2 regions of the Paenibacillus sp. FSL P4-0127 genome follow, and region 2 is predicted to be linked to the other one. Evidence: predicted binding sites of a transcription regulator. Region 2 holds the regulator's gene; the other holds the start of a gene.
What was found. Region 2 encodes CtsR, which represses protease genes until heat stress. Its sites were predicted from a motif close to ATGGTCAATAAAGGTCAAACA; they were not measured.
Positions count from the first base shown of each region.

Region 1: clpP (ATP-dependent Clp endopeptidase proteolytic subunit ClpP) is a predicted target of CtsR. The motif match lies at 5,756-5,776, and genes of this name have one in related genera.

Region 1 covers NZ_JBBOWY010000001.1:482,723-498,693, reverse strand. Annotated here, with positions in the region: gene uxaC (glucuronate isomerase) at 1-1,269, shown strand, start outside; gene NYE74_RS02040 (hypothetical protein) at 1,550-2,299, shown strand; gene NYE74_RS02035 (hypothetical protein) at 2,394-2,588, opposite strand; gene ade (adenine deaminase) at 2,931-4,742, opposite strand; gene clpP (ATP-dependent Clp endopeptidase proteolytic subunit ClpP) at 5,064-5,660, opposite strand; tRNA gene NYE74_RS02020 (tRNA-Arg) at 5,863-5,937, opposite strand; gene NYE74_RS02015 (extracellular solute-binding protein) at 6,612-7,946, opposite strand; gene NYE74_RS02010 (ABC transporter substrate-binding protein) at 8,027-9,181, opposite strand; gene NYE74_RS02005 (sugar-binding transcriptional regulator) at 9,541-10,596, shown strand; gene gap (type I glyceraldehyde-3-phosphate dehydrogenase) at 10,674-11,684, shown strand; gene NYE74_RS01995 (phosphoglycerate kinase) at 11,903-13,093, shown strand; gene tpiA (triose-phosphate isomerase) at 13,301-14,053, shown strand; gene gpmI (2,3-bisphosphoglycerate-independent phosphoglycerate mutase) at 14,054-15,601, shown strand; gene eno (phosphopyruvate hydratase) at 15,767-15,971, shown strand, end outside.
Region 2 covers NZ_JBBOWY010000001.1:1,738,569-1,754,539, reverse strand. Annotated here, with positions in the region: gene cysE (serine O-acetyltransferase) at 1-125, opposite strand, end outside; gene NYE74_RS07610 (hypothetical protein) at 264-650, opposite strand; gene gltX (glutamate--tRNA ligase) at 858-2,321, opposite strand; gene ispF (2-C-methyl-D-erythritol 2,4-cyclodiphosphate synthase) at 2,450-2,938, opposite strand; gene ispD (2-C-methyl-D-erythritol 4-phosphate cytidylyltransferase) at 3,296-4,054, opposite strand; gene NYE74_RS07590 (PIN/TRAM domain-containing protein) at 4,130-5,218, opposite strand; gene NYE74_RS07585 (hypothetical protein) at 5,426-5,821, shown strand; gene pssA (CDP-diacylglycerol--serine O-phosphatidyltransferase) at 6,159-6,887, opposite strand; gene disA (DNA integrity scanning diadenylate cyclase DisA) at 6,940-8,016, opposite strand; gene radA (DNA repair protein RadA) at 8,030-9,397, opposite strand; gene clpC (ATP-dependent protease ATP-binding subunit ClpC) at 9,646-12,090, opposite strand; gene NYE74_RS07560 (protein arginine kinase) at 12,123-13,181, opposite strand; gene NYE74_RS07555 (UvrB/UvrC motif-containing protein) at 13,194-13,718, opposite strand; gene NYE74_RS07550 (CtsR family transcriptional regulator) at 13,765-14,223, opposite strand; rRNA gene rrf (5S ribosomal RNA) at 14,993-15,109, opposite strand; rRNA gene NYE74_RS07540 (23S ribosomal RNA) at 15,306-15,971, opposite strand, start outside.

The DNA.
Region 1 (15,971 bases), 1.3 Mb from region 2:
AAATTCCGCAACATTACCGAGGCCTGGCTGGGCGGCGACCATTACAAGTGGCGGGTGATGCGCGCCTGCGGCGTTGACGAGGAACTGATCACCGGCGGGGCGGGCGACTACGACAAGTTCCTGGCATGGGCGAAAGTGGTGCCGCAGTTGCTCGGAAATCCGCTGTACCATTGGACGCATCTGGAGCTGCAGCGGTTTTTCGGCATCGACGAGCTGCTGAACGAACGGACGGCGCCGGCGATTTGGGAGCGGGTCAATGCCCTGCTGCAGGGCGAAGGGTTTGGCGCGCGGGATCTGATCAAGAAATCGAAGGTCACCGTCGTATGCACCACCGACGACCCGGCGGATTCGCTGGAATATCATTTCAAAATCAAAGAGCTGGAGGATTTCGACACGAAGGTGCTGCCAAGCTTCCGGCCGGATAAATTTTTGGAGATCAACCGCGATACGTTCAAACCTTGGCTAAGCAAGCTGGAGGCGGCGGGCAAAGCGGTGGACAGTTATGGCGCGCTGCTGGAGGCTCTGCGGGAGCGGATTGAATTTTTCCATCAAGCTGGGGGCCGGGTGTCCGACCATGCGCTGGATACGATGGAATACCAGGAGACGACGCTGCGGGAAGTGGAGGCGATTTTCGACAAGGCGCTCAAGAAAGGCAGCGTCACCCCGGCGGAGGAGCGGAAGTACAAGTCCTACACGATGCGTTTCCTAGGTAGGGAGTACGCCGAGCGTGGCTGGGCGATGCAACTGCACATCCATGCGCTGCGCAACACGAACAGCGCGATGCTCAAACGCCTCGGACCGGACACCGGCTACGACGCGATCAATGACGGTCCCGTCGCCGCCGCGCTGGCCGGCTTGCTGAACGCACTGGAACGTGACGGGGCGCTGCCGAAGACGATTTTGTACTCGCTGAACCCAAACGATTATCCGGCGCTCGCCAGCATTACGGGCTGCTTCCAAGGCGGCGGCGTCCCGGGTAAAATCCAGTTCGGCACCGCCTGGTGGTTCAACGACAACAAGGACGGGATGATCGAGCAAATGAAGACGCTCGCCAATCTCGGCGTGCTGGGGCAGTTCATCGGCATGCTGACCGATTCGCGCAGCTTCCTGTCCTATACGCGGCATGAGTACTTCCGCCGTTTGCTCTGCGATGTACTCGGCGATTGGGTGGAGCGGGGCGAAGCGCCGAAGGATTTCGAGCTGCTCAGCACCATGGTGACCGATATTTGTCACGATAACGCCAAACGGTATTTTGCGTTTCCGGAGTAGAAAATGAAAGGACGGCCGGATGGGCTGTCTACGGTGAATATTTAGGGGAAGGCTGACGGCAGTGCAGCCTTCCCCTTTGTTTTGCTGCGGCACCTAGGCAGGAATGAGGCGGATTTCGTGATACTGCCGGATGGATGATTCAACCAGTATCGATAAAAGGAAGTGGCTATTCAGGCAGTTTTATTTTTGTAAAATAATAAAAGGGAAAATATAGTATAAAATTACCAACATTTATGATATATTTATATATGTTAGAAAACAATTTATAAGGAGTGATTCTATGAAAAAGGTTACAAGTTTAGTTTTGTCAATTGTTTTTTTGCTGACTCTATTTGGGGATACCAGTTTTGCTCAGTCTGCTTCCTTGGATGGGAAAATTATCTATAGGGCCGATGAAATAACCGATATCGATTTGCTTTTTGAAAGAGCCAAAAATGGAGTCACTGATGAAACAGATAATAACTTCAAGGAGCACATGTCAATACTTGGGGCGGTATCGGATAATGATGTGATAAGACACTTTTCTACAACTCAAAAATTATTAGAGGTGAAAAAGAATAATGAGACAATCGAAAACTTTAAAATTGTCTCATTTGTTGTTGTCTCTGAGAATGATGATAGTGGAATTATTCGACCTTTCGGTAGTAAAGATGAGGAGCAATGGGATGGAACATACGGTATAAGAGCTTATTCAACTGTATACTTTACTAGATCTAGAAATGGAAATTTATACACTTACACGCTAGATTCTGTTTCTGGTGGATGGGATAATATTGACAGCCAATACAGATTGTCTGACCGTCATGTTAGATATGGTGTAACAGGAAATAGAGCAGGGGGAGGGGTTGTGGTGAAGCACGCAGATAAATATCCGACTGGCAATAGTTTCTCATACGATGCTACTTCTGCTATGTCCTATCCCGTTGAAAGTAAGGTTGTAATGGGCCTAAATTCCTACATTACAATTAAACGTGGAACTGACTCAACATGGGAACTAGCTCATCAGAATAATCTTGAATATAATAATTAAGCATAAAATGTTTCGTAGATAATTTTTGAAAAAACTCCAATCTTGGGATGATTAAATATCTTCCTAAGATTGGAGTTTCTTTTCTTCATTTATGCTATTTTAAATTAAAGGTTTCCTCAGTATTATCCCATTTTATTGTAATTTTTATTGAATTATTTTTGCTTGATATTGCGCAACCTGAGCAGGTCACTGGTACTTTTATTGTTCCTTTTTGTAGAGAGATTTCTGTTATTTTGGTATTTTTACCATTATTATCTATTAACAACTCATCAACAGTATTATTTTTCATCTTTTTACCTTTAAAGCGGAATTCATAAGTGCCCTGTTCACTACTGGTTTTAGTATTAATTGTCGATTGATAGCTCCCTTTCCAATTGGTACTCTCACCACTAAAGTTAAGAGTTGTACTGCAACTTACCAGCAACATTAAAACTGAAAAAATAAGAAAAGTTTTTTTTATTGTATCTCACTCCTTTCCTTATACCTAATTTTAACTCTCCTACATTAATTATGCAATTCATAAAACCTGCGTAGGAATTATTGGGAAAATATTCAATTCGAGCATTCTCATGCTATCAGGCGGGCCCCAGTCTTTAACGGTTTTTTTATGTTTAGACATCTAGGACAGATTTCAAAAAACTGATTCCTTAATTACGATTTCCACCGGGATCAGCCGGAATTCGTTTACGTCCGCGAGCCCGCGGTTAGTAATGCGAAGCTCCGGAATGACCGGCAGGGCGATCAGCGAAAACGTCATGAACGGCGCGTTCAGCGGGCATCCGAGCTGCTGCCAGGCGGCCCCCAGCTGCTTGACCTGCGCGGCCACCGTTTCCAGCGGCTGCTCGGACATCAGGCCGGCGATCGCCATCGGCACGGCGGCCAGCACCTGCCCGTCCTGCACGGCGATCATGCCGCCGCCCAGCTTGGCCAGCTCGTTCGCGGCGAAGGCCATGTCCTCAGCGTTTGCGCCCATCACGAGCAGGTTGTGGCTGTCATGCGCCACCGTGGAGGCGACGGCGCCCCGCTTCAGCCCAAAGCCGCGGGTAAACGCTAGCGAAATATCGCCGGAGCCGTGATGGCGGTCGATGCAGGCCAGCGTCAGGACGTCCTGCGCCGGGTCCGGCTGAATGAATCCGTCCGCCACTTTCAGGCTGGCGGTTCCTTTTTGCGTGCGCGCGCTGTTTTCGATGACGTCGATGACATGAACTTTCGTCTCGGCCTTCCCGCTTTGGCTGGCGAGCAAGAAATCGCCCGGCTTCAAAGGGCGGGCCAAATGCACTGAATTTCGCGCGCGTTCCGGATACGGATACGCCGGGAAAGGCACGCGCAGCTCTCCGCTATCGTAAACGACGGTCCCGTCCGCAATCACGGTGGACGGCTCCATCCGCTTTAGATCGGAGATCAGCAGCAGGTCGGCGCATTTTCCCGGGGCGATGCCGCCCACATCAGCGTCCACCTTGAAATAACGGGCCGTGTTGATCGTGCTCATCTGAATCGCGGTGACTGGCTCCACGCCTTCCTCAATGGCCCGGCGCACGACATGGTTCATGTGGCCTTTTTCGATCAGCGTCTGCGGGTACACATCGTCGGTGACCAGCATGATATTGGCCGTATCCGCATGGTCTTCGGTCACGACCTTGATCACTTCCTTGACGTCATGCCAGGCGGAGCCCTCGCGGATCATCAAATGCATGCCGAGGCGCAGCTTAAGCAGCCCCTGCTCCCGCGTGACCGTCTCGTGGTCGGAGGTGACGCCGGAGGCGATGTACGCCTGCAGCATGAGCTTGTCATCGCTGGGGAAATGGCCTGTGACCGTTTTTCCCGCTTCCATCGTCGCTCGGATCTCTCCGCTCATTTTCGCATCTCCGTAAACGACACCAGGGAAGTTCATCACTTCGCCCAGCCCCTCTACACCGTCCCAGGTCATGCCTTCGGCGATGTCCTTGGCTTCCAGCGCCGCCCCGGCGTCCTCCAGGTGGTCGGTGGCCGGCACGCAGGACGGGAACGTGGTGAACACCTTGAGCGGCAGTCCCCGGCCTTCCTCATGCATCCAGCGCACGCCTTCGGCGCCAAACACGTTGGCGATTTCGTGCGGATCCATAAAAACGCCGGTCGTCCCTTTAGCCAAAGCGGCCTTGGCAAACTCGGTCACCGACAGCATCGTGCTTTCCACATGCATATGGCCGTCCAGCAACCCCGGGGCGATGTAACGTCCCGCGGCGTCGATCACGGCCGTCTCCTCGCCGATCGTATGCCCGGCGTCCCCAACGTAAGCGATACGTCCTTGGGCCACGGCGACATCCGTATGCGGCAGCAGTTCCCCGGTGTATACATTAACTAAGGTGCCGTTTTTGACGACCAAATCGGCTTTCTTTTTCCCGACGGCCACTTCCGCCAAAACCCGGCTTACCTCGTACAGCTTTTTTCTTGCAGCAGGTTTCATTCCCCGGTTCACTCCTTTACTGTTCGCTAAAATAGCGCCTTAAAACTCTTCAGTTCTTACGCCTAATCATAACAAAAAAGGCCGCCCTTAGAACAGTGGAGACTGTTCAGGGCAGCCCTTGCCTTTAAGAGGTTGTTCAAAAAGTCCGCTTTTGATCACGAAGTGAATCAAGAAGTAGTTCGGCATCGAATCTTGAATTCAGCCGGGCCTTCCGGTGCTCACGTACCCAAAACGTACGCTCCGCTCCTCAGTCCCTAGCTTCATCCAATCTTCTCGGTGCTTAAAACCGAACTTTTTGAACACACATTTTAAGGCTCGGCTTTAAGCTTTCGCCGGATTTACTTTTTCGATGACTTGGTCGACCAGGCCATACTCTTTGGCTTCGAGAGCGCTCATGAAGTAGTCGCGGTCGGTGTCTTTTTCGATCCGTTCCAGCGGTTGGCCGGTGCGCTCCGCGAGAATGTGGTTCAACTTGTCGCGCATCTTCAGGATCCGGCGGGCCCGGATTTCAATGTCCGTTGCCTGGCCTTCCGCGCCGCCGAGCGGCTGGTGGATCATGATCTCGCTGTTCGGCAGGGCGTAGCGTTTGCCGGGAGCGCCGGCGTTCAGCAGGAACGCGCCCATGGAAGCGGCAAGGCCGACGCAGATCGTGGAGACATCCGCTTTGATGAATTGCATCGTATCGTAAATGGCCATGCCTGCGGTAATCGATCCGCCGGGGCTGTTGATGTAGAGGGAGATGTCCTTCGTCGGATCTTCCGCATCCAGAAACAACATTTGAGCGATGATGGAGTTGGCCACGACGTCATTGACTTGCGAGCCCAGGAAAATGATCCGGTCCTTAAGCAGTCTGGAATAAATGTCGTAGGCGCGTTCGCCGCGGTTGCTTTGTTCAACGACCATAGGAATATAACTCACCGATAAAACCTCCTTAAATTTGGATTCGGTTCGATCAATCATCAGAATTGACGGAAACGATCGATAATAACCTCATCATAAACAATTTATTCGCAAAAGTCAAAGATAGTCAAACTCAAGGGATAAAAAAAGCCCGATGTCATTTATGCAGTCATTCAGGCGATGAAACTCAGCGTTCGGTTATTAGGCAGTTAGTTAAGTATGGCGCGCCCGCGAGGAATCGAACCTCGATCTCAGGCTCCGGAGGCCTACGTCATATCCATTGGACCACGGGCGCAAATCACAAATTTAGCGTGCAAAATTGATTATATGGTATCGTCAAAGGAAATGCAAGTGGTATTTATTAGCATGGGCAAAATTCGCAGCAGACTAGCGCTGGCTTATTATGCGCTGAACCATCTCAGCAAAATTATTTGCCCCGAGTACGCTGCGTATTACTTCTGCTTCAAGCAAGGAACGCCGTGCACACGGCCGTTTAAAAATACGGACGGCTCGACTGAACTCCAGATGGCCCTACCCCTACTTATTTACGGTCGCTGAACCGCTTTTGGATAATCACCGCCGTGCCTGATGCGCTCTCGAAATTCAGGTTTATTTAGCTTCTTAATTCAGTAATTAAAGTAAAAGTAAGGGAAGTGTAGCTTTCAATATGCCTAAACTGGCAAGAACAACAAATAGCGCTATAATGGGTGCAAATATTTTGGAATAAAGAAACTTATCTTTTTTCCCATATTCGACCCCCTTAAAATGATATGGAGTATAAAAATTTTATACCCATATCATATAGTCCTTATTTCATTTTATGTATAGTTATAAGCAGGAACAGAAAACGCTTTTTCAAATAGAACTTCAGCCTCATTAATAGAAAGTGCTTGAATTTGCTGAATCTCTCGAGCAGAAGAATTTCGAAATGTGTTAAAGCGCAGGGAAATCCTCTTCTCAATGTCGGCATTATTGAATGTCACCTTGGCTGCTTTTCCTTTTTTGCTCAAGAGTAAGGACCGCGGTATCTACGGCTTCTTGTCCCTTCACTTCCACCTCGGCAAGTGCCTCATCCAAGGTTATTTCATTTTGCAGAAGCTTGTCCAATGCGCCTTGGGCAGCGTCCTGAAAGGCATCGAGGATCTCGGCATCAACTTGGGTATACAGGTCTGCATAATTAGGATTTGCTTTAAGGGAGTAAAGAGGAGACAAATCATGATCTCCAACCGGTTCCACGTACTCGGTTACAGCAGGCAGCCCGTAATTTGGCTGGTTCTTGGCCAATAGTTGGCTGTTTACCGGATCTCCGGCTATAAATTTAACAAGTTTCATCGCTTCGGCTGCATGTTCTGTGCTTGAAGAAACGCCAAAAAAGTCAAATATTTCGTAGAAATTCATATAATCCGGATTCAAAGGGTCCACCGGAGCTGTAACCATTCCCCAGTCGATCAAGGTAGCTCCTTCAAAATGGGAGAACGGCTCGAAATCATATGCAAAAGCATTGGAACTAACGGTCATAGCGGCATTTTCAGTTAAAAACTTGGGGTGTTCCATCGAATCGGCTTCTTCTCCCTGATCATAAACTGCCCCGGCGCGAAAAGCTTTCACCGCGGCGGTCCAGATGGACTTCCATTTATCCGTATTCATCGTGACCTTCATGGTTTTTGGATCGAGATAAGTCAGGTTTTCCGTTTGACCGGCTTTTAAAATAAAGTTCATGGTAACATTGCGATAATAGTTCATTTGTATTCCATAAAGGGATTTTCCTTGATCATCTTCTGTCGGGAACCGTTCGGCTAATGCAAACACCTCTTCCCAGGTCATTCCGTTTTGCGGGTATGGGATATGATAAGCATCAAATAGCTTCTTGTTATAATAAAGCGCCTCGCTATGAAAAGTAGGCGGAAGAGCATAATACTGGCCGTTATCCGACGCAGCTTCCAAAAGCGACGTAACAATCGGAGAAAGGTCGCCGGATTCCGATCCATTGGTGAACGGGGGAGAAATCGGTTTTAAAATCCCCTTTTCAATAGCCGTCTTATACTGCTCCATACCATTGATGTAAATAACATCCGCTTCACGATTCCAACCCGTTTCTTCGGATACCGGATCACTTGGAATCACTTGAACATCGATATTGGGATATCTGTTTTCAAAAGCATAACCAAAATTAACATAAAATTGCTTGGCGGACGGATAAGCAACTTTGAGGACGACAGGCTCCTCCGGCTGACGCGTTTGGCAGCTTGATAATAAGACTGTCATAAGCGCCAAGCCTATAAATGTACGCGTTATTTTATACATGTTCTGATCCCCTTTATTATAAACGGGTGCAGTTTAGGAAAGCTTGTTCCGCCGACTCCCGACCTTCCCGTACTAGAAATTCACTCGCTGGACAGCATGCGATCAACGTAGGCATTGATCAGGTTATACGCCTGCTCGGAAACGGCATTTTCTTCTTTTGAGGGCTGCAGCATGTAGAAGGCTTCGATATTTTTGTCGGCATTCCCTAATGAAATATAATCGGCCAGCGAAGAAAACCCGTATACGGAACGGTATTCCCACTCCGCCACTTTGCCGGACAAGAAAAATCGGATCAACTCCCAGGCCGCCTCAGTTTGCGTCGAGTTGGCGGGAATCGCCCAAAGTCCCCCTAACGAAATATGATGACTGATTTCCGGAGAGCCTGGACTGACCGGCATGGTGGCCAGTTTCCACTTGATATCGGAGCCTTGCTGCTCTACAACTTTAAAATCTTCGTAATTAACCACGGCCATCGCGTAGTTTTCTGTAATAAAGGCGTTTTGGTTTATATCGTTGATGGCGATATTTCCGCGTTTTAACGGTTCCTTCACCAATTTTAAAATTTTGCCCCATGACGGACTATCTAAAGTGAGCCTGTCCGTATGTTCGTCGTATGCCTGAAGGCTTTCGGTTCTCCCTATATCAATCAACCAATCGGCCGCAGACGGATAGGGTAAGGTTAGGCCTTTCGGAAATCGGTTGGCCAACATAATCGTATCCTCCCAGGACATTTGGTTGCCGGGATATTCCACACCGTATTGATCAAACAGTTGTTGGTTGTAAACTATAGCGCTGCTGAAAAAGGAAGGAGGCAGTCCGTACAGTTCGCCGTTGCCGTAATGTTTCGTTAACTCGACGACACCGGGGATCAGCGTATCCAAAGGAAAGGAATCTCGGGCAACATCATCGTCAAGCTTTAGGAGCAATCCGCTTTCAGCGGCTTCCCGAAAATCATCGTCAGACAAATAAAGCAAATCTACTTCGTTGTTTTTCATCCATTCTTGTAATGTCGCTTTTCCTTTGACGAGATCGTTCGTCGGAACGACGGTATAGCGCAAATTTGGATATTCCAGCGCCAATAGAGAGGCATATCTGTCATCGAAATGTTTTTGCGAGAAGTAACCGATATTTAAACTAAAGCTAACCTCTTTATCTTTAAGAGAAGACGTGTTCCCGGCACAACCCGATACAATCGCCAAATTTAAAGCCATGAAAAATAACAGCAATCCGCGCAATTCCCGAACCTCGTTTCCAATAAATTCTATATACTATAACTATTTTATAGTAAATCCGAATGCAATACCTGTAAATTAAAAAAATCCGGCTCATGCGTTGTCTAATTTCATTCTTAGAGTGGTGTTTATTGGACAACCCTACCGACAAAACTAAAACGGGATGGACAAGAAGCATAGCGATAAAACGGTTTCTTTACTTACCGCCGTATAACCATACCAAAGTTTGAGAATTCTACGGACGTTAGGCTTGCAACCACGCTAAAAATTGGTTAAAATAACGGTGGGACTTAAAAAGTTAACCCGGGACATTTTAAGGCCAAGGAGATGGAGAGAAGAAGGAGCTTGCAGGAATGGAGATCATGCGTAACCTTTTGGAAATTCAGAAGCAGCTTCTGCCTGATCTCATGGACATTCTCAAGAAAAGGTACACCATACTTCATCAGATCATGTTATCTGACGTAATTGGCCGCAGAACCTTGGCAACTTCACTGGATATGACGGAGCGTGTGTTGCGGGCCGAAACGGATCTTCTGAAGGCTCAGGGCCTGATTGAAATCGAGAATATCGGCATGAGAATCAGCGATGCGGGCAGGCTTCTGCTTGAGGAATTGGAGCCGGTGGTCAAGGAGTTGTTTGGCCTCGCCAATTTGGAAGAAGCGATCCGTCAGAGCTACGGCCTGCGCAAAGTCGTGGTCGTCCCTGGAGATTGCGACGCTTCGCCGCTGGTAAAGCGGGAACTGGGGCGCGCGGGAGCCAAGGCGCTCTTAAGCTCCATGAGCGAGGGCGACGGGGTTGCCGTTACCGGCGGAACAACGCTGGCGGAGGTTGCGGAGCAATTGAATCCGCCGCATAACGTGACGATGAAGGACAGCTGGTTTGTGCCTGCGCGCGGAGGATTGGGCGAGAGCCTGGAAATTCAGGCGAACACGATCGCATCCGGGATGGCGAAACGAGTGGGGGCAGGTTACCGCCTGCTGCACGTACCTGATTTGCTCGGCAAGGAAGCTTATGAATCGCTTGTCCACGATCCGAACATCGAAGACATCGTCAATATGATCCGGCAAGCGCGAATCGTGGTGCACGGCATCGGCGACGCGATGGAGATGGCGCGGCGGCGCAAGCTGGAGCCGCAGGTGACCGAACAGATCCGGAAGGAAGGCGCGGTCGCGGAATCATTTGGTTATTATTTTAATGAAGACGGCGTCGTCGTCCACAAAATGCGGACTCTGGGCCTTCGCTTGGAAGACATCATGGAGACGGAAACCGTAATCGGGATTGCCGGGGGCAAAAGCAAAGCCAAGGCGATTCACGCCGTGCTGCGCTTTGGCCAAGAGGACATCCTCGTCATTGACGAGGCCGCCGCTTCGGAGATCGTAGCCCAACTCGGGCAGGATGCCAAGCAAGAAATCAAGTGAAGCTAACGATGTTTACTCATGGCGGGCTTTTAGCCTGTCTTGATTAATAAAAAAACCAACACTAGGAGGAACTATTCATGAGTGTAAAAGTAGGTATTAATGGTTTCGGACGTATCGGACGCCTGGCTTTCCGCCGCATTCAAAACGTGGAAGGCATCGAAGTAGTAGCGATCAACGACTTGACGGACGCCAAAATGCTGGCCCACCTGTTGAAATATGATACAACTCAAGGCCGCTTTGACGGCGAAGTAGAGGTTCATGACGGCTACTTCAAAGTGAACGGCAAAGAAGTAAAAGTTATGGCTAACCGCAATCCTGAGGAACTTCCTTGGGGCGAGCTTGGCGTTGACATTGTTCTGGAGTGCACCGGCTTCTTCACGACGAAAGAAAAAGCCGAGCTTCACCTGAAAGGCGGCGCGAAGAAAGTCGTTATCTCCGCTCCGGCTACCGGCGACATGAAAACGGTCGTTTACAACGTTAACCATGAAATCCTGGACGGTTCCGAAACAGTTGTTTCCGGTGCTTCCTGTACGACCAACTGCTTGGCTCCAATGGCTAAAGCGCTGAACGACAAATTCGGCATCGTTGAAGGTTTGATGACGACGATCCACGCTTACACCGGCGACCAAAATACGCTGGACGCTCCGCATGCGAAAGGCGACTTCCGCCGTGCTCGCGCTGCTGCATCCAACATTGTTCCTAACACGACCGGTGCAGCTAAAGCGATCGGTCTGGTTATTCCAGAATTGAAAGGTAAACTGGACGGCGCGGCTCAACGTGTTCCGGTACCGACCGGCTCCCTGACAGAGCTCGTAACTGTTCTTGAAAAAACCGTTACCGTTGATGAAGTTAACGCAGCGATGAAAGCCGCTTCCGATCCGGAAACGTTTGGTTATACCGAGGAAGAACTTGTATCTTCCGATATCGTGGGCATGACATACGGTTCCTTATTTGATGCGACTCAAACAAAAGTGATGACTGTGGGCAACCAACAGCTCGTCAAAACCGTGGCTTGGTACGACAACGAAATGTCCTACACCGCTCAATTGGTCCGTACTTTGGAATTCTTCGCAAAAAAAGTTAAGTAATATCCCGGCCAACCTGATATAAATCCCAAAGAGGAGCAACCTGTCAATAGGACTCCTCTTTGGTCTTGAAGCAAGAACGATATTCACACACACGCATGTTATAAATAAAAAAATAGAGATACAGACTTACGCTTAGGAGAGAAATCAGAATTATAGCCGTGATGCGCGGTTTTCAAAGCTTGGGAGAACCTGCGCACACCTTTAGGAGGAACGTGGAGATGAACAAGAAAAGTGTACGTGATGTGGAAGTAACCGGAAAACGCGTATTTGTCCGCGTCGATTTCAACGTGCCGATGCAAGACGGGAAAATCACCGACGATACCCGGATCCGCGAAACGCTGCCGACGATCAACTATTTGATCGAAAAAGGCGCGAAAATCATTCTCGCCAGCCACTTGGGACGTCCGAAGGGTCAAGTGAATGAATCGATGCGCCTTACCCAGGCTGCAGAACGCTTGTCCGAGCTGCTCGGCAAGCCGGTAGCCAAAGCCGATGAAGCGGTTGGCGACGTGGTTAAAGCAAAAGTAGCTCAATTGAACAACGGTGACGTACTGGTGCTGGAAAACGTCCGTTTCTATCCGGGCGAAGAGAAAAACGATCCGGAACTGGCCAAACAATTCGCGGAGCTTGCCGATCTGTTCGTCAACGACGCGTTTGGCGCGGCTCACCGGGCGCATGCGTCGACCGAAGGCATCGCGCATTACCTGCCAGCCGTATCCGGCCTGCTGATGGAAAAGGAATTGTCCGTTCTCGGCAAAGCATTGTCGAACCCGGACCGTCCTTTTACGGCCATCATCGGCGGATCGAAGGTGAAAGACAAAATTGACGTCATCGACAACCTGCTGAACATCGCGGACAACGTGCTGATCGGCGGCGGTCTGGCCTATACATTCTTCAAGGCGCAAGGCTATGAAATCGGTCAATCCCTGCTGGATGATAGCAAACTGGATGTTGCCCTCGGCTTCATCGAGAAAGCGAAGAAGCTCGGCAAAAAGTTCCTGCTTCCTGTGGACGTTATCGTAGCCGACGATTTCAGCGCTACGGCCAACCATAAACCGGCCGACATCGACAGCATTCCGGCCGATTGGGAAGGCGTGGACATCGGACCGAAAACGCGGGCAATGTATGCCGACATCATTAAAAACTCCAAGCTGGTCGTTTGGAACGGACCGATGGGCGTATTCGAAATCGACATCTTTGCGAACGGAACGAAGGAAGTAGCCGAAGCTTGCGCCGAGACGAAAGGCTACACGATCATCGGCGGCGGCGATTCCGCGGCAGCAGCCGAGAAGTTCAACCTGGCGTCGAAAATGGACCACATCTCTACTGGCGGCGGCGCGTCCCTCGAATTCATGGAAGGCAAGGCGCTTCCGGGCGTTGTAGCATTGAACGACAGTAAAAGACAATGAAATTGTTCAAAAATCGGGTTTTCAGCACCCAGCACCGAGAAGGTTGGATGAAGCTAGGGACGTCAGGAGCGGAGCGTACGTTTTGGGTACGTGAGCACCGGAAGGCCCGGCTGAATTCAAGATTCGATGCCGAATAAACTTCGTGGTTCACTTCGTGATCAAAAGCTGATTTTTGAACTACCTTTAAGAAGTGAAGGAGTTGGCTCCATGAGAACACCTATTATTGCCGGGAACTGGAAGATGTTCAAAACGGTTTCCGAAGCAAAAGCTTTTTTTGAAGAGGTAAAAGGAAAAGCGGAAGTTGCGGGCGTAGAGAGCGTGATTTGCGCTCCGTTCACCAACCTTCCGGCTTTGGTGGAAGCCGCAAAAGGAACGTCGATCAAAATCGGCGCGCAAAACATGCATTTTGAAGACGAAGGGGCCTTCACCGGCGAAATCAGCGGACGTATGCTGAAAGAACTCGGCGTGGACTACGTCATCATCGGGCATTCCGAGCGCCGGGCTTATTTTAGCGAAACCGACGAGATCGTAAACAAAAAAATCCATGCCGCGTTCAAACACGGTTTGACTCCGATCCCTTGCGTCGGTGAAAAACTCGAAGAGCGCGAAGCCGGCAAAACGAAAGACGTCGTAAAGGTGCAAACCGAAGCGGCGCTTCAAGGACTGACTGCGGAGCAAGCAGTGCAGGTCGTCATTGCGTATGAGCCTATTTGGGCCATCGGCACAGGCAAATCGTCCACTTCCGCAGACGCGAACGAAGTTATTTCCTACATCCGCAGTTTGGTTAAAGGATTGTATGGCGATGATGTAGCAAGCAAGATCCGCATCCAATACGGCGGCAGCGTGAAGCCGGAGAACGTGAAGGAATATATGAGCCAAAGCGACATCGACGGCGCGCTCGTCGGCGGTGCCAGCCTGCAGCCGGCTTCTTATGTTCAACTCGTTGAGGGGGCGAAGTAAATGGCTGCTCCAAAACCTGTAGCATTGATCATCATGGACGGTTTCGGACTTCGCGACACGGTGGAAGGCAATGCCGTGGCGCAAGCCCATAAGCCGAACTACGACCGTTATCTGAAGCAGTATCCGAACACGACCCTGACGGCTAGCGGCGAAGCGGTGGGCTTGCCGGAAGGCCAAATGGGGAACTCCGAAGTCGGACACCTGAACATCGGCGCCGGCCGGATCGTGTACCAGGATTTGACCCGGATTTCCAAATCGATTCGCGAAGGCGAATTTTTCCAAAACGAAACGTTGGTGAATGCGGTTCGCAGCGCCAAATCCAAAGGCAAGAAGCTCCATTTGTACGGGCTTCTGTCCGACGGCGGCGTGCACAGCCACATTGACCACTTGTTCGCGATGCTCGAGCTGGCCCAAAAAGAAGATATGCACGAAGTATACGTGCATGCCTTCCTCGATGGCCGCGACGTGGCGCCGGACAGCGCGAAAGGCTTCCTGGAGAAGCTGATCGCCAAGATGAACGAAATCGGCATCGGCAAAATCGCTACGGTGCAAGGCCGTTACTACGCGATGGACCGCGACAAACGCTGGGACCGCGTGGAGAAATCGTACCGGGCCATGGTTTATGCCGAAGGACCGAAATATACGGACCCGATTAAGGCCGTCACCGAGTCCTACGAGAAATCGGTATTTGACGAATTCGTTATGCCGACCGTGATCGTCGACGACAAAGGCGAGCCGGTTGCGCAGGTGGAATCCGGAGACTCCGTCGTCTTCCTGAACTTCCGTCCGGACCGGGCGATTCAGCTCTCCAACGTGTTCACGAACAAGGATTTCCAAGGCTTCGACCGCGGACCGAAATTCCCGACGGACCTGCACTTTGTGTGCCTGACTCTGTTTGCGGAATCGGTTCAGGGCTACGTAGCCTACAAACCGAAGGATCTCGACAACACGTTTGGCGAAGTGCTCGTGCAGCACGGCAAGAAACAGCTGCGCATCGCCGAAACGGAAAAATATCCGCACGTGACGTTTTTCTTCAGCGGCGGACGCGACGTCGAACTTCCGGGGGAAACGCGCATCCTGATCAATTCGCCGAAGGTCGCGACCTATGATCTCAAGCCGGAAATGAGCGCCTATGAAGTCGCCGAGGCTTGCGTGAAAGAGATCGAAGCGGATAAACACGACGCGATCATCTTGAACTTTGCCAACCCGGACATGGTCGGCCACTCCGGCATGCTGGAGCCGACGAAGAAAGCGGTCGAAGTGACCGACGAATGCGTCGGCAAAGTCGTTGACGCCGTTAAGGCGAAAGGCGGAGTCGTCGTGATCATCGCCGACCACGGCAACGCCGACATGGTGTTCGACGAGCAAGGCCGTCCTTACACCGCGCATACGACCTTCCCGGTTCCGTTTATCGTGACCGACGAAAACGTTGTGCTGCGCGACAAGGGCATCCTCGCCGACGTGGCGCCGACGCTGCTTGACCTGATGGGGCTGCCGCAGCCGCCGGAAATGACCGGCAAGTCGATGATCGCCAGCCGCAAGGCATAAGCCAAACTGGTACAACAAACTGTATACTTAAAATATTAAATTAAAATGCGTGTTCAAAAAGTGCGGTTTTCAGCACCGAGATTCGATGCCGAATTACTTCTTGATTCACTTCGTGATCAAAAGCGGACTTTTTGAACTACCACTAAAAAAGGAGACTGTATACCTATGACAATTATTTCCGAAGTATACGCACGCGAAGTCCTTGACTCCCGCGGCAACCCTACGGTTGAAGTTGAAGTTTACCTTGAGTCCGGCGCCATCGGACGCGCTATCGTTCCTTCCGGCGCTTCCACCGGCGCGCACGAAGCCGTTGAGCTTCGCGACGGCGACAAATCCCGTTACCTGGGCAAAGGCGTATTGAAAGCCGTTG
Region 2 (15,971 bases):
TGAGCGATCCGGTGGCTCCAAATCGCATGCAGGCCGGAATACGTAAAAATCACTTCAAACCAGCTTCTTGCCGCCGGGTCGTTATCAAACACCGCCTGGATATCGGATCTGACTCTCTTGAACATAGCTTCCCCCCACCTTCTTTTTCCTATGGCGATCATCCACAATTGGTGCCCCGAGCGCGAGAGCCGATTGGAAAAGTTCCAATAGATTCCGCCCCCCATTTTGCGGCCTAACGAGCCTGATCTATTGGAAGTATCCAATCAGCACCGGTGCACAGAAACAAGAAAAGCGCCCCTGCAGCTTTTCGCTGCAGAGGCGCTTTGCGCGCGGTTCCACTCTGCTTCGGATGGGGCGGCCGTACAATCCTTCGCCAGCGCGCCAGGCGCACAGCGCCCGAGGCCGCAGGCCGCCCGGACAGGCGCCCGGTGCGGTCCGTGTTGCCCCAAGCTTGGGCCGAACTTCAGCATCGCTTGAGCGGCCGGCAGAGCGGCGGCCCCCCCTCCCTCTTCGCCGTCCTTAACGCGGACGAAACGGCGGAAGCTACCTCGCCCGGTCAAGGCGTGCTCGCTTCCGCAGCTCCCGGGTGCATTTCCGCCGGGCGTATCCGGATAACTTCCAGCCTGGATTCTTCTGTGCGCGGTCCGCATGAAGGGTCCCGGTTATCCTCTCTGGTGAATACGGCTTCCAAGCGTACTTCTCCCGATCTATGCCGGTGGAAATTAAGGCGGCCGTCAAGCTTCCCTTTCGTCGCTTCGCCCGCCTTAAATGATGTTGTATATCTGCCTTTATATTACCTAAAGGCTCATGAACTGACAAGAATTAAAAAAACACGGGGCTGCCGCAGATTAGTATAGCTACAGGCGGGCGATCCGCTCCTTAAGGCGATCCGCAACCTTGGATTGACCCAGCAAGAAAATCGTCTGGTTCAGGTCGCGGCCGTGCATCTGACCGGTCAGCGCCACGCGGATCGGCATAAACAAGCCTTTTCCTTTGCTGCCCGTTTCTTTCTGCACCTCTTTGATCGCGGCGGCGATATTTTCCACGGTGTATTCGCCCAGCCCTTCCACCTTGGCGAGGAAGGCGTTCAGCACGGCCGGCACCTGCGGTTCCGCCAATACGGCGGCCGCCTCTTCCTCAAGCTCCAGATCGCTGCGGAAAAACAGTTCCGACAACGCCACGATATCGGAAGCCGCCGTCATCTGCTCCTGGTACAACGCGACCAGCGCTTTGGTCCAAGCCTCCTGCTCGGCCGTCAGCTCCGCCGGCAGCCGGCCGGCCTTCTGCAGATGCGGAATGGCCAGGCGGACGATCCGCTCGGAATCGGCGTTTTTAATGTAATGGTTGTTGAGATGAGCCAGCTTGTTCGTGTCGAAAACCGCCGGGCTGCGGGACAAACGGCCCGCGTCAAAGATCGAAATCAGCTCTTCCTTGGTGAAGAACTCCTCTTCGCCTTCCGGTGACCAGCCCAGCAGGGCGATAAAGTTAAATAGCGCCTCCGGCAAATAACCGAGCTGATCGTACTGCTCAATAAACTGAATGACCGATTCGTCGCGCTTGCTCAGCTTTTTGTGATTCTCGCCGACGATCAGTGTCATATGCCCGAATACCGGCGGCTCCCAGCCGAATGCGTCGTAAATCATCAGCTGGCGCGGCGTGTTGGATACATGGTCCTCCCCGCGCAGCACGTGGCTGATCTTCATCAGATGGTCGTCCAGCACGACGGCAAAGTTGTAGGTCGGAATGCCGTCTTTTTTCACGATGACGAAATCCCCGCTGATGTCCGACTCGAACGAAATCGTGCCTTTGACCAAATCGTCAAACGCGAAGGTGCGCCCTTCCGGGACGCGGAAACGGATGCTGTACGGCCGCCCTTCCGCATCGTAAGCGGCGTGCTGCTCCGGCGTCAGATGGCGGCATTTCCCGGAATAACGCGGCGTTTCGCCCCGCGCCATCTGCTCTTCGCGCTCTTTTTCCAGCTCTTCTTCCGTGCAGTAGCAGCGGTAAGCCAGTCCCCGGTCAAGCAGGTCCTGCACATGAGGACGGTACAGATCAAGCCGCTCCGTCTGACGGTAAGGCCCGTAATCTCCGCCAACGTCCACGCTTTCGTCCCAATCCATGCCAAGCCATTTCAAATAGGTCAGCTGGTTTTCTTCGCCGCCGGCCACGTTCCGTTTCACGTCGGTATCTTCAATCCGAATAATGAATTTCCCGCCGTGATGTCTGGCAAACAAATAATTAAACAACGCCGTTCTGGCGTTTCCGATATGTAAATGACCCGTCGGACTCGGCGCGTAACGCACGCGAACCTCTGTCATCACAATCCCCTCCCTATAAATACACGATGTATACGATTATAAACAGTCACGCTCAAAAACTCTATAAAAGGTTGTTCAAAAATCGTCTTTTTATCGCGAAAACACGTATTATATATCAAAACTCGATAATCTTATAATGACGCCCCATTGGAGACAAGAGAAACGATGCATTGGGCGGCAATCCCTTCGCCCCGCCCGGTAAAGCCGAGCTGCTCCGTCGTCGTGGCTTTCACGTTGACCCGCCGCGGGTCGGACCCGACCGCCCGGGCGATAATTTCCGCCATTTGCGGAATGTACGGCGCCATTTTAGGCTTCTGGGCAATGATGGTGGCGTCCAGGTTCCCCAGCCGGTATCCTTTCTCCACGGCCATTTCCCAGACGCGTTCGAGCAGCTTGACGCTGTCCGCGTCCTTAAAAGCCGGGTCGGTATCGGGGAAATGGCGTCCGATGTCCCCAAGCCCCAGCGCCCCCAATATCGCATCGCTTACCGCATGCAGCAACACGTCGGCGTCCGAATGTCCAAGCAGCCCTTTTTCATACGGAATCGTTACTCCGCCGATGATGCACGGCCTGCCCTCCACGAGCTGATGCACGTCAAAACCTTGTCCCACGATAAACATGTGTGAATCCCTCTCCCTGCGAATTTTTACAAAACACATCTAGCGACGCACTAACGTTTGCTAAAAATCTGACCAGCTTCGTTTCTAGCTACAAAATTTTCTAACGGTTGCCACAGCCGCTATTTGCCCCAAAAACATTGTTTTCAAGTTCTAACGGATGCCATGCCGCTTATTTCGCCTGCGAATTAAAGCCGATAACGGTGCTGACAACCGTTAAAATATAAAAAAAGCCTTTTTTCGCAAAATAGCGGCTGCTGCAACCGTTAGAATTCCGCCGCCTCCGGAGCCCCATCGATAACCTGTACTTCTACCGGAAAATCCCGAAAGTATTGTGACTACAACAAGTCTACTGCTCCTTCACTTCCGGGTGTTCCCTCCTTCCGGGCACTCCCTCACTTCTGGGTGCCCCTCCCCTTGCGGGCGCTCCTTCCCGCGGATAAACTCCGCATAGTCCAGGTCCTCCGGCGTCGTAATCTTAATATTGCTGTACGCGCCTTCAACGAGCTTGACCGGAATGCCAAGCCGCTCCACCAGCATCGAGTCATCGGTGCCCGTGAAGCCCTCCCGCTCGGCCCGTTCGTGCGCGGCCAGCAGATCGTCCCGGCGAAAAGCCTGCGGCGTCTGAATCGCCCACAACACGCGGCGGTCCAGCGTAGACGCGACCCAGCCCCGGCCGTCGGCCTGCTTGATCGTATCCTTCACCGGAACGGCCAGTACGGACGCTCCATGCTCGATGGCCGCCTCGCAGCAGGCGCTGATTTGTTCCCGCGTAACAAAAGGGCGGACGCCATCATGCACCAGTACCCATGGCGCACTGATATGCAGCAGCCCCTGGTATACCGATTGCTGACGCTCGGCGCCGCCCGGAATTACTTGCACTTGTTTGGTCATGCCGAATTCGGCAATCCAGGACCGGCAGCGGTCCACATCCTGCCTGCCGGTGACGAGCACCATTTCGGCGATCTCGGGATGGCGGTCGAACGCCTCGAGGGTATGGATGAAAATCGGCTTGTCCTCAAGCATCAAATACTGCTTGCTTTCGCGCGTTCCCATCCGGCTTCCCCGTCCCGCCGCCACCACCACCGCTCCGAAAATTCCTTTTTGCCCAGCCGCCATCGTAATCTGCCTCACCTTAGCCCAGAATAAAACGCGGGGGCCCGCCCCCGGCGCTTTTATTCCCATCATACCGAATTACTGGGCTTTTTCCAACAGTTTTGGCTTGGCAAAAATCATCCGTCCCGCCGAAGTCTGCAGCACGCTGGTCACCAGAACCTCCGTAATCATCCCGATGTAATCGCGTCCGCCTTCAACAACGATCATCGTGCCGTCGTCCAAATAAGCCACGCCCTGTCCATGCTCCTTGCCGTCCTTGATGACTTGTACCATAATTTCCTCGCCCGGCAGCACGACCGGTTTCACGGCATTGGCAAGATCGTTGATATTCAGCACCGACACGCCCTGCAGCTCGCATACCTTGTTAAGGTTAAAGTCGTTGGTGACGACTTTGCCCTGCAGCACCTTGGCCAATTTGACCAGCTTGCTGTCAACCTCGGAGATCTCCTCAAAATCCCCTTCATAAATCATGACTTTAACGTCCAGCTCTTTTTGGATTTTGTTCAAAATGTCCAGGCCGCGGCGCCCCCGGTTGCGTTTGAGCAAATCCGAGGAGTCGGCGATATGCTGCAGTTCCTCCAGCACAAATTCGGGAATCACGATCGTCCCTTCAATGAATCCGGTTTTGCAGATATCCGCGATTCTCCCGTCGATAATCACGCTCGTGTCCAAAATTTTATGTTCTTTAGACCCGTGTTCATCCTCGGGGACGGTGCCTCCCCATTTTCCCGATTTCCAGAATGATGACAATTCTTCCTTCTTGGCAAGTCCAACGCAAAGCCCCATGTACCCAAACAGCGCCGATACGGCGAACCGGGCGAAGCTCTCCAGAGATCCGAGCCAGGTCGCAAGCGGATAGACCATTAAAGAAAGAAGAAGTCCCGCAGTCAATCCGGTCGCGCCGGCCGCCATGTCATTCATCGGAATCCGGGTCAACGCGGCGATCCACGCTTTAATTCTCGCGGATACGACATCTGCAGCCAGCGAAAACAGGAACATGAACAGCGCGGCTCCGGCAGCCGCCATGATCAGGTTCACCGCCAAAGGGCTCATGCCGTCGGACCAGGAACGAACCGGTTCCGGCATTACGCCCAGCAATCCGCCCTCGGTGTACCCGAACCATGCGCCGCACAGGCCGGCTGCGATCCGTAAGTATTTTTTCAGCACGTCTATCTTCACCTCCTGAATAACTATCTTCGTTATCCAGTATGATCCAAATTTTGGAGACGTAATCGGTGGGGGATAACTTTTTTTGGAAAACGGCAAACGGCCGATATGAAGGAGAAGGCCCATCGCTATGGGATTTCTGGTTGATAAGTGGGGAAAATGTGGCATATAATGAATTCAATTCATATATATTGAGGTGGATGGAAAATGAGCGCACCAAGCCTTCAGTCTTTTCAAGAACAAGTTTCCGAACTGTTGCTCCGTCACCGCAGTTTGCTGGATGTTTTGTCGAAAATGGGACAAACCAACGCGGCCGCCGTCCGTTCCGTGACCAAGTCCGTCACCGAATGCGGCTGCATCGAGCTGCATGCCACCAAGCAGGATTTCGAGCCGGGCATGGACTTGCAGCACGCGAAAGAGACGATTGCCAAGCATGTTCATGGCGAGTTATGCGAAAACTGCAAAGACGCCATTATCAATGAGCTCGGACGCAACCTTTTCTATATGTCCGCCCTTTGCAATTTGCTCGGGATTCAAATGGACGAGATCATCGAGCGGGAATCCCAGAAATGCGCCACGTTGGGACTTTTTAATTTATCGTAAGGGGCTGCCGGTGACACTAAGGCGCTTAACAATCCACGAAATGTAAAAGTGCAGGCCTTTTTCGCCTAAGTGCCCCTGAATCGGCTCGTCAAATGCAAATGTGCAGTTCATTTCCGGTTAAAAGCCACTTTTTCTTCAAATTACCGATATTCAGATGTGCTTTTGCATTTCAATCGCCCAAAAACGGAGATTTACGATAAATGAACTGTGCTTTTGCATTTGGTAACAGAGAGGGTTTCTCATGCCGTAAAGTCAACCGCAGCAGCGCTTATCATACTTATACTTAAAAAGGCATCGATCCTTCCGTCCGGCGGAGATCCATGCCTTTTTTCGCATATCAGCGTTTCGGCCGATACAATTCTTCCGTTTCGTTTTCGTCTCTTCGTTTACGGCGGAGCACCCTGCCGATATTTTGCCGCAGTCCATAGGCGGCGTACAGCAGCAGCGGAATGAAAATCAGCTTGGAAAGCTGATCCGGAAATGCCACGGCGAGCACAACGGCGGCGATGACGACGATGGGCGTATATACGACCGCTTTTTTCGGCAGGCCGATTTTTTTGAAATTCGGATACCTGACGGTGCTGACCATCAAATAAGACAACAAAACCATGGCCGCTGCGCAATAAACCGCCGAGATATCTTTATTAAACAATGACAGGGTGGCCGCCACACCGCCCGCCGCCGGGATCGGCAATCCGACAAAATATCCCGGAGCTCCCTTTTGCACGTTGAACCTTGCTAATCTCAAAGCTCCGCACATCGGGAAAAGAGCCGTCACCACCCACGCCAAACCGGGCTGAAGTTCCGGAAAAGAGACCAAATACATAATCAGTGCAGGAGCGACGCCGAATGAAATAATGTCCGATAAGGAATCGAGCTCTTTGCCGAATTCGCTTTGGGCATTCAGCGCCCGCGCGACCCGTCCGTCCAATCCGTCGAGCAGCATGGCGACGATCACCATAATGGCCGCTAAGCTGTAACGTCCTTCCAGCGCCATTATGATCGCCAGCATTCCGAGCAGCATGTTCCCCAAGGTGAACATGTTAGGAATCGATTTCGTAAACATTTCTTTCACCTCGAAAGATATTCCCGAACATCATCCGCAGATGATAGGGGAATTAAATTTGTCTGTCAATGAATACCTGTTCCTGAAGGCGTTTCAGCCCTTCCTTGATCGCCCGTGCCCGAACTTCGCCGATCCCGTCCACCTCGTCGAGCTCCTCGATGCTGGCCATCATGACGTTCGGCAGCTGATGGAACCGCTCCACCAAATTGTGAATGATCACGTTCGGCAGACGCGGGATTTTATTCAGCACCCGGTAGCCGCGCGGAGAAATAAGTTCCTCGGACGTCGCCATCGCGGCGGGATAACCGAGCAGCCGGGTAATGTGATTGTCGTCAAGCAGTTCGTCATCGGTCGACCGCTTGAGGCCCAAAATAATCTCGCGAATCGCCTCGTCGCTGTCTTCTTTGGCGTAGTCTTTATACAACAGCCAAGCTTCTTCCTCCATATTGCTGACGAGCTCCTCCATCTGCATGCTGATCAGGCGCCCCTCCGTCCCGAGCTCGTTAATGTACCGCTTGATCTCCATCTTGATGCGGATCACCATCTCCACCCGCTGAATCACGTTCACCACTTCGGGCAATGAGACCAGCTCCTCAAATTCGGAGGCGGTCAAATTGGTCAAAGCCTGATTGAGCACCGCTCTGTATTTTTCCAGCGTTTGAATCGCCTGATTCGCCTTGGTCAAAATAACGCCGATTTCCTTAAGCGCGTACCTTATGTTTCCCTGATACAGCGTAATGATGTTGCGGCGCTGGGAGATGGAAACGACAAGCTTGCCGGTCTGTTTGGCCACCCGTTCGGCGGTGCGGTGACGTATCCCCGTTTCCGCGGAGGAGATGGAGGAATCCGGGATCAGCTGCGTGTTCGCGTACAGAATCCGCTTTAAATCTTCGCTGAGGATAATCGCCCCGTCCATTTTGGCGAGCTCATAGAGATAGTTCGGCGAAAAGTCGCAGTTGATGGAGAAGCCCCCCTCCACGACCTCCATCACCTCCGGGCTGTAGCCGACGACGATCAGCCCCCCGGTTTTGGCCCGGAGCACGTTTTCGAGCCCGTCGCGAAAGGCCGTCCCCGGAGCGACTAGCCTCAGCAATTCATTCATTTTTTCCGTTTGGGTAGTTTCTTTCATCATTCAATGCCCCCTAATCTAACGCAACAGCTAGCGCATCTGCAACGGTATTTACGCCAATCAACTCGATTCCTTGCGGTCCTTTCCATCCTTTCATGCTCTTCTCCGGCAAAATCACCCGCTTAAAGCCCAGTTTGGCTGCTTCCTTGACCCGCTGCTCGGCCCGGGACACCGCCCTTACCTCGCCGGTCAAGCCCACCTCTCCGAATATGACGTCGTACGGCTTGGTCGGTATATCGCGGAAGCTGGACGCCACGCTGACGGCGATCGCCAGGTCCACCGCCGGTTCATCCAGCTTGGCGCCGCCGGCCAGATTGACGTAGGCGTCCTGATTTTGCAGGAACATGCCCATTCTTTTTTCGAGCACGGCTAGAATCAGGTTCATGCGCTGATGATCCACGCCGGTCGCCATCCTGCGCGGGGAGGGAAAATGCGTGGCCGCAATTAAGGCCTGCAGTTCCACCAGCATCGGCCGCGTTCCCTCCATGCTGGCCACGACCGTGGAGCCCGCCACCCCAAGCGGCCGTTCCGACAGGAACAGCTCCGACGGGTTGGCGACCTCGGTCAGGCCGGATTCATTCATCTCGAAAATGCCGATTTCGTTGGTCGAGCCAAAACGGTTTTTGACCGCCCGCAGCAGGCGGTAAGAGTGATGCCGTTCCCCTTCAAAATAAAGCACGCAGTCAACCATATGCTCAAGCAGCCGCGGGCCGGCGATCGCGCCTTCCTTGGTCACGTGTCCGACCAGCACGGTGGCGATTCCCTGCCCTTTGGCGATGCGCATGAACCGGGCCGTGCATTCCCGCACCTGCGATACGCTGCCCGGCGCGCTGGTCACTTCCGGCAGGTACACCGTCTGAATCGAGTCGATGACGAGAAAATCCGGCGCAACGCTTTCGATCGCCTCTTCGATGCCGTCCATGCTGCTTTCGCACAAAACGAACAGTTCGGGAGAAAGCGCGCCGAGACGCTCCGCCCGCAGTTTGGTCTGGCGTACGGATTCCTCCCCCGAGATATACAATACTTTAAGCCCGGACCGGGCCAATTCATGAGACGTTTGCAGCAGCAGCGTCGATTTGCCGATTCCGGGGTCTCCGCCGACGAGCACCAGCGACCCGGGGACAACTCCCCCGCCAAGCACCCGGTTCAGCTCACCGATTCCCGTTTGAATCCGGGGTTCCTTGCCGCTCTCTATATTTATGATCGAAAGCGGCTTTTCTTTCGCATGAAATAACCCGGAATTCAGCCCTTGCGTTTTGACGGTTTTCACCGTTTCCTCCACCATTGAGTTCCACGCGCCGCACCCCGGACACTTGCCGTACCATTTGGGCGATTCGTAGCCGCATTCGCCGCAAAAAAACTTTGTTTTTACTTTAACCATTTATCTCTCCTTCTCATCGACGCAAAATATGACAAATCTTGCAAATCCGGTTCCGCTGATGTATATTCAAATTTTACCATTCTTTGAGAATTCACGTAAAGTTTTTAAAGCCTTTGCAAAAAAAGAAACTGGATGAAAAAAAGCAGCTCCAAAGCACCGCTTGGAAGCTGCCTTTCATATATTTCATCGGCTTTAACATGGTTCTATTTTAGGCCTTACCTAAAAGTCAAGGACTTTTTAGCCTAGATTTACGCATTTTTGACAAAAGTTCCTGTGCGCTCTACGGTCAATTCGCCGTTCTGTTCGTCGATCGTCAACGAATCGCCTTTCTTGACGTTGCCGGTTAAGAGCTCTTCAGACAGGCGGTCCTCGATGTGCTTCTGGATCGCCCGGCGCAGCGGCCGCGCCCCGTAGGCGGGATCGTAGCCCTCTTTGGCCAGGAACTCCTTCGCTTTATCGGTCAGCGTAAAGTCAACGTCGTATTCGCGCAGCCGCTTGCGCAGCTCCTCGGACATAAGCGAGACGATTTGACCGATATGCTCTTGCTCCAGCGAGTGGAACACGATAATCTCGTCGATCCGGTTCAGGAACTCCGGACGGAAGCTCTTCTTCAGCTCTTCCATCACTTTGCCCTTCATGTTGTCGTAATCCGCTCCCGCATCCTGCACCGCCGTGAAGCCGAGGCGCGTATTGCGCTTGATCGCTTCGGCGCCCACGTTCGAAGTCAGGATAATCAGCGTGTTGCGGAAGTCGACGACCCGGCCTTTGGAGTCGGTCAACCGGCCGTCCTCCAGCACCTGCAGCAGGATGTTGAACACTTCCGGATGGGCTTTCTCGATTTCATCGAGCAACACGACGGAATACGGTTTGCGGCGCACCTTCTCGGTCAGCTGGCCGCCTTCTTCATAGCCGACATATCCCGGAGGCGCTCCGACGAGGCGGGCGGTCGAATGTTTCTCCATGTACTCCGACATATCGATGCGGATCACCGCGTTCTCGTCGCCGAACATCGCTTCGGCCAGCGCTCGGGCCAGCTCGGTTTTCCCGACGCCCGTCGGGCCAAGGAAGATGAACGAACCCATCGGCCGTTTCGGGTCCTTAAGGCCTGCGCGGGCCCGGCGGATCGCCCGGCTCACGGCTTTCACCGCTTCATCCTGGCCGATCACCCGCTCATGCAGAATACTCTCCATATTGAGCAGGCGTTCCGTTTCCTCTTCCTTCAGCTTGTTCACGGGGATTCCCGTCCAGCTGGCGACGACCTGGGCGATATCTTCCGGCGTCACTTCGGAATCGGTGCGGCCTTGTTTTTCTTTCCATTGGTTTTTCGTCAGCTCAAGCTCTTCGCGGATCTTCTGTTCGGTATCGCGAAGCGCCGCCGCTTTTTCGAATTCCTGGCTTTGCACGGCCGCGTCCTTCTCCTTGCGGATGTCCTCGAGCCGGCTTTCCAGCTGCTTCAGATTCGGCGGTACCGTATAGGTGTTGAGCCTTACTCTGGACCCGGCTTCATCGATAAGATCGATCGCTTTGTCCGGCAGGAAGCGGTCCTGGATATAGCGGTCGGACAGCTTAACGGCTTGATCAATCGCTTCATCGGTGATTTTCACGCGGTGATGCGCTTCATAGCGGTCGCGCAGCCCGTGCAGAATTTGGATCGCTTCTTCCACCGACGGCTGGTCGACCGTAATCGGTTGGAAGCGCCGTTCCAGCGCGGCGTCTTTTTCGATGTACTTGCGGTACTCATCGAGCGTCGTCGCCCCGATGCACTGCAGTTCGCCGCGGGCCAGCGCCGGCTTCAGGATGTTCGAAGCGTCGATCGCGCCTTCCGCGCCGCCGGCCCCGATCAACGTATGCAGCTCGTCGATGAACAGGATAATGTTGCCGGCCTGGCGGATTTCGTCCATGATTTTTTTCAGGCGGTCTTCAAATTCGCCGCGATATTTGGTTCCCGCTACGACGGAGCCCATATCGAGCGTCATGACGCGTTTGTCGCGCAGCGTTTCGGGAATTTCGTTGTTGATGATTTTTTGCGCCAACCCTTCGGCGATCGCCGTTTTACCGACCCCCGGCTCCCCGATCAGGACCGGGTTGTTTTTCGTCCGGCGGCTGAGCACCTGAATAACCCGTTCGATTTCCTTGCTGCGGCCGATGACCGGATCAAGGTTACCTTCCTTGGCGGAGGCCGTCAAATCGCGGGCCAAGCTGTCCAGGGTTGGCGTATTGACATTGGCCGGCGCGCCGTGATGGCTGGAGACGGCTTCGCTGCTGCCGAGCAATTGCAGCACTTGCTGGCGCGCCTTATTCAGGCTGATGCCAAGGTTGTTCAGTACGCGCGCGGCGACACCTTCGCCTTCACGAATCAACCCGAGCAAAATATGCTCCGTGCCGACGTAAGTATGGCCCAGCTTGCGCGCTTCGTCCATCGACAGTTCGATTACTTTTTTGGCGCGCGGCGTATAGGCGATATTGGTGGGCTGCTCTTGTCCGCGGCCGATCAAGGTTTCAACTTCGTCCTGGATTTTCTCCAGGCCAAGTCCGAGCCCGATCAAAGCCTTGGCGGCAATGCCTTCGCCTTCGCGAATGAGGCCAAGCAGCACGTGCTCCGTGCCGATATTGTTATGTCCAAGCCTTACGGCTTCTTCCTGGGCTAAGGCCAGCACCTTCTGGGCGCGTTCCGTAAATCTTCCAAACATCATCTTCTCCTACACCTCCATAGTTAATTTACCTTTTATTTCCCCATTCGTTCACGAATGAGTTTGGCGCGGTACATATCCCTTTCTCCCGGGGACATGCTCCCGCTGAATTTCTTTTGCAAAAAACCAGGCTGCGTGAGCACGTTCAATTCGTTCAGCACCTCCGTGGGTACCGAATCGATCAGTCCGAGATCCACGCCGAGCCGGACGTCGGACAGCCGCTGCGCGGCTTCTTTGGAATCGATGATGGCGGCGTGCGACAAAATCCCGTAGGAGCGCATCACCCGGTCCACCATCCGAAGCCGAGATTCCCCGATCAGCTTCTCTCTGGCCGTTTTCTCATGCTGAATGATCTGCAGGACAACCCCGTATAAATTTTCTATAATCTCCGCTTCGCTTTGTCCTAGTGTAATCTGATTTGAGATTTGAAACAAGTTGCCCGTCGCTTCGCTGCCTTCCCCGTAGATGCCGCGCACCGTCAATCCCACCTGCGACACCGCCGACAAAATCCGGCTGATCTGCTGCGTCAGTACCAATGCCGGAAGGTGCATCATCACCGAAGCCCGCAGGCCGGTGCCGACATTCGTCGGGCAGCTGGTTAAGTAACCGCGGCGATCGTCAAAAGCGTAATCGACATGAGCTTCAAAAATATCGTCGATCGCCGTCGCTTTCTCCCAAGCCTCCTGCACCTGGAATCCCGGATACAAACATTGGATTCGCAGGTGGTCTTCTTCGTTCACCATAATGCTGAGACTTTCGTCTTCACTGATGAACACCGCCCCGCTTCTGGATTCGTTCGCCAGGTTGGGGCTGATCAGGTGCTTTTCCACCAACACCCGTTTGTCAAGCTCGTCGAGGTCCGCAAGCAGGACCGGATGAAGCTTGCCGTAGGACTTCAAGCGCTCGTCGGACAGCACGGTCTGCAGCTGCTTCAGCACCTCTTCCGACTGCTGGTTGGTGGCCAGCATCGGGAAAGGCTGGTGCTGGAGGTTGCGGGCGATCCGCACCCGGCTGCTGATGACGATGTCCGACTGTTTGCCCTCCCGTCTCATCCACTCGCTTAGCGGCTGTTCTGTAAAACGGAGTTTTGACACCCTGCATCCCTCCTACTCTGCGGAAATATTCTTCTCAAGCTCGCGGATCTGGTCCCGCAGCGCTGCGGCTTCCTCGAATTCTTCCTGCAGGATCCGATACTGCAGCTCGCGTCGAAGATCGTCGAGCTTGCGTTTGACTTGAATGTGGCCGCCGGTCCGCTTCGGCACCTTCCCGACATGGACCGTGTTGCCGTGAACTCTCTTGAAGAGCGGGTCCAGGCGGTCGTTAAAATATTTGTAACAAGAGCTGCAGCCGAAACGGCCGATTTTGCTGAACTGGGAGTAGGTCATGCCGCATTCTTCACAGCGTACGCTTTCGGGACTTTTGGTTCCGGAAATCTGGCCTTTGCTTGACGGGCTCAAATCCAGGAAACCCGACAGCAAGTTGTGGATCGAAAAACCGCCCGAGGTCCCCGGAAGCATCTCCCCTTTTTCACGGGCGCAGGCCTCGCAAATGTGAAACTCCGTCTTTTCCCCGTTCACGATTTTGGTGAAATGCAGGGTTGCCGGGCGCTTGCCGCATTCTTGACATTGCATAGGTGTCCCTCCTTTATGGATTGACTGCTAATAACCTCCGCTCACCCTAACTCAACAAAGCAATCAGCATCGCTTTCATTAGTTTTGCCCGAATCTGGTCGCGGTACGGCAATTTGATCGCCAGGACGTCACGGGAGATGGCGGAACGCATCAGCGCCGCTTCCCGGCGGCTTAAGAACCGGGCTTCTTCCAGTTGATAAATGAGCCCTTCGGCCGCGGTCTGCCCGATCTCGTCCCCGATCGTTTGCTGCAGGTGGGTGTGCAGCGAGGTTGGACCCGGCAGCTCAATCCGCCGAATCCGCACGTAACCGCCGCCGCCGCGCTTGCTTTCGACAAGGTACCCTTTCTCCAGCGTGAACCGTGTACTGATCACGTAATTGATCTGCGACGGCACGCAGGAAAACTGGTCGGCAAGATCGTTACGCTGAATTTCTATCGTTCCTTCAGGACTTTCATGCAAAATACTCTTGAGATATTTTTCAATGATATCTGAGATATTACGCATTCACTCATCCTCCATTGTTCCAAACGTGAAGCTCCTAAAAACTCATGCTGTACTGTTCTACCGGCTATCAGCAGAATATGCCGCCACCGGGCTTCTGTTGACTTTGACTTTCTTTGACTTTATTCTCATTATACCATATTTTGATCATTTGCCAAGAGGGTTTCCGCAATCAATTTCAGTGTGATCGACCAGCGGCGAAAATATTCGTGCTCCAGGGGCATCAAAAAAGCGAAAAACGCAGTATCCGGCCCATTGGACTTGCTTAATCGGTTTTTCGACATTTTAGCGAAACAAGCTTGGCCCCTTTTGCCCCCAAATGACATTAAACGTCATTACCCGGGGATTTCCCGCTAATATTGCATCAAATTCTGGTCTGACAGATACATCTCCGACCACGAAACAATTCTAACGGTTGCCACAACCGCTATTTATTCCAAAAACGTTGGATTTCAAACTGTAACGGATGCCACGGCGCTTATTTCACTGAAATCCGGCTGATTTTGCTTAAATTCAGGCAGATAAGGGCGCTCACAACCGTTAGAATTTGGATAAGGCCCCTTTTCGTAAAATAGCCGCTGCTGCAACCGTTAGAGTTCCGATGGGCAATAGGTGGGCAACAGTATTGATTCGAAAAGCTGGGTTTTAAAAAAAGTCGGAAATATCCTCTCGGAGTCTGCTGTATAACTTAGTACCCTATCCATCTCATCCCGCTGCAGCATTCCGAAAATACAAAAAACACCGCCGAGTGATCGGCGGTGCTCTTCTTCATGCTTGGCGGCGTCCTACTCTCCCAGGACCCTTCGGTCCAAGTACCATCGGCGCTGGAGGGCTTAACGGTCGTGTTCGGGATGGGTACGCGTGGAACCCCTCCGCCATCGCCACCAAACGATTCAAGGTTAATCCTTGAAAACTGGATACGAAACTTGATTTGCGTGTTAGCCCCTATTCAGTTCCCGGGGTCCCCGAAAAGTAATCGGAATTACCTACGAAGCCTCGCGTCACTTTTTGGGGTATATTTTTGGGCCCCGCCAAAGTACTCGGACTCAGCTTCGAAGCTTCACGTCACTTTGGTGGGTAGAGTTTTGGATAAGCCCTCGACCGATTAGTACCTGTCAGCTCCATGCATTGCTGCACTTCCACCTCAGGCCTATCAACCTCGTCGTCTTCAAGGGGTCTTACTAATTGGGAAATCTCATCTTGAGGGGGGCTTCACGCTTAGATGCTTTCAGCGCTTATCCCGTCCGCACTTAGCTACCCAGCTGTGCTCCTGGCGGAACAACTGGTACACCAGCGGTGCGTCCATCCCGGTCCTCTCGTACTAAGGACAGCTCCTCTCAAATTTCCTGCGCCCACGACAGATAGGGACCGAACTGTCTCACGACGTTCTGAACCCAGCTCGCGTACCGCTTTAATGGGCGAACAGCCCAACCCTTGGGACCTACTTCAGCCCCAGGATGCGATGAGCCGACATCGAGGTGCCAAACCTCCCCGTCGATGTGGACTCTTGGGGGAGATAAGCCTGTTATCCCCAGGGTAGCTTTTATCCGTTGAGCGATGGCCCTTCCATGCGGTACCACCGGATCACTAAGCCCGACTTTCGTCCCTGCTCGACTTGTCAGTCTCGCAGTCAAGCTCCCTTTTGCCTTTGCACTCTGCGAATGATTTCCAACCATTCTGAGGGAACCTTGGGGCGCCTCCGTTACTCTTTAGGAGGCGACCGCCCCAGTCAAACTGCCCGCCTGACACGG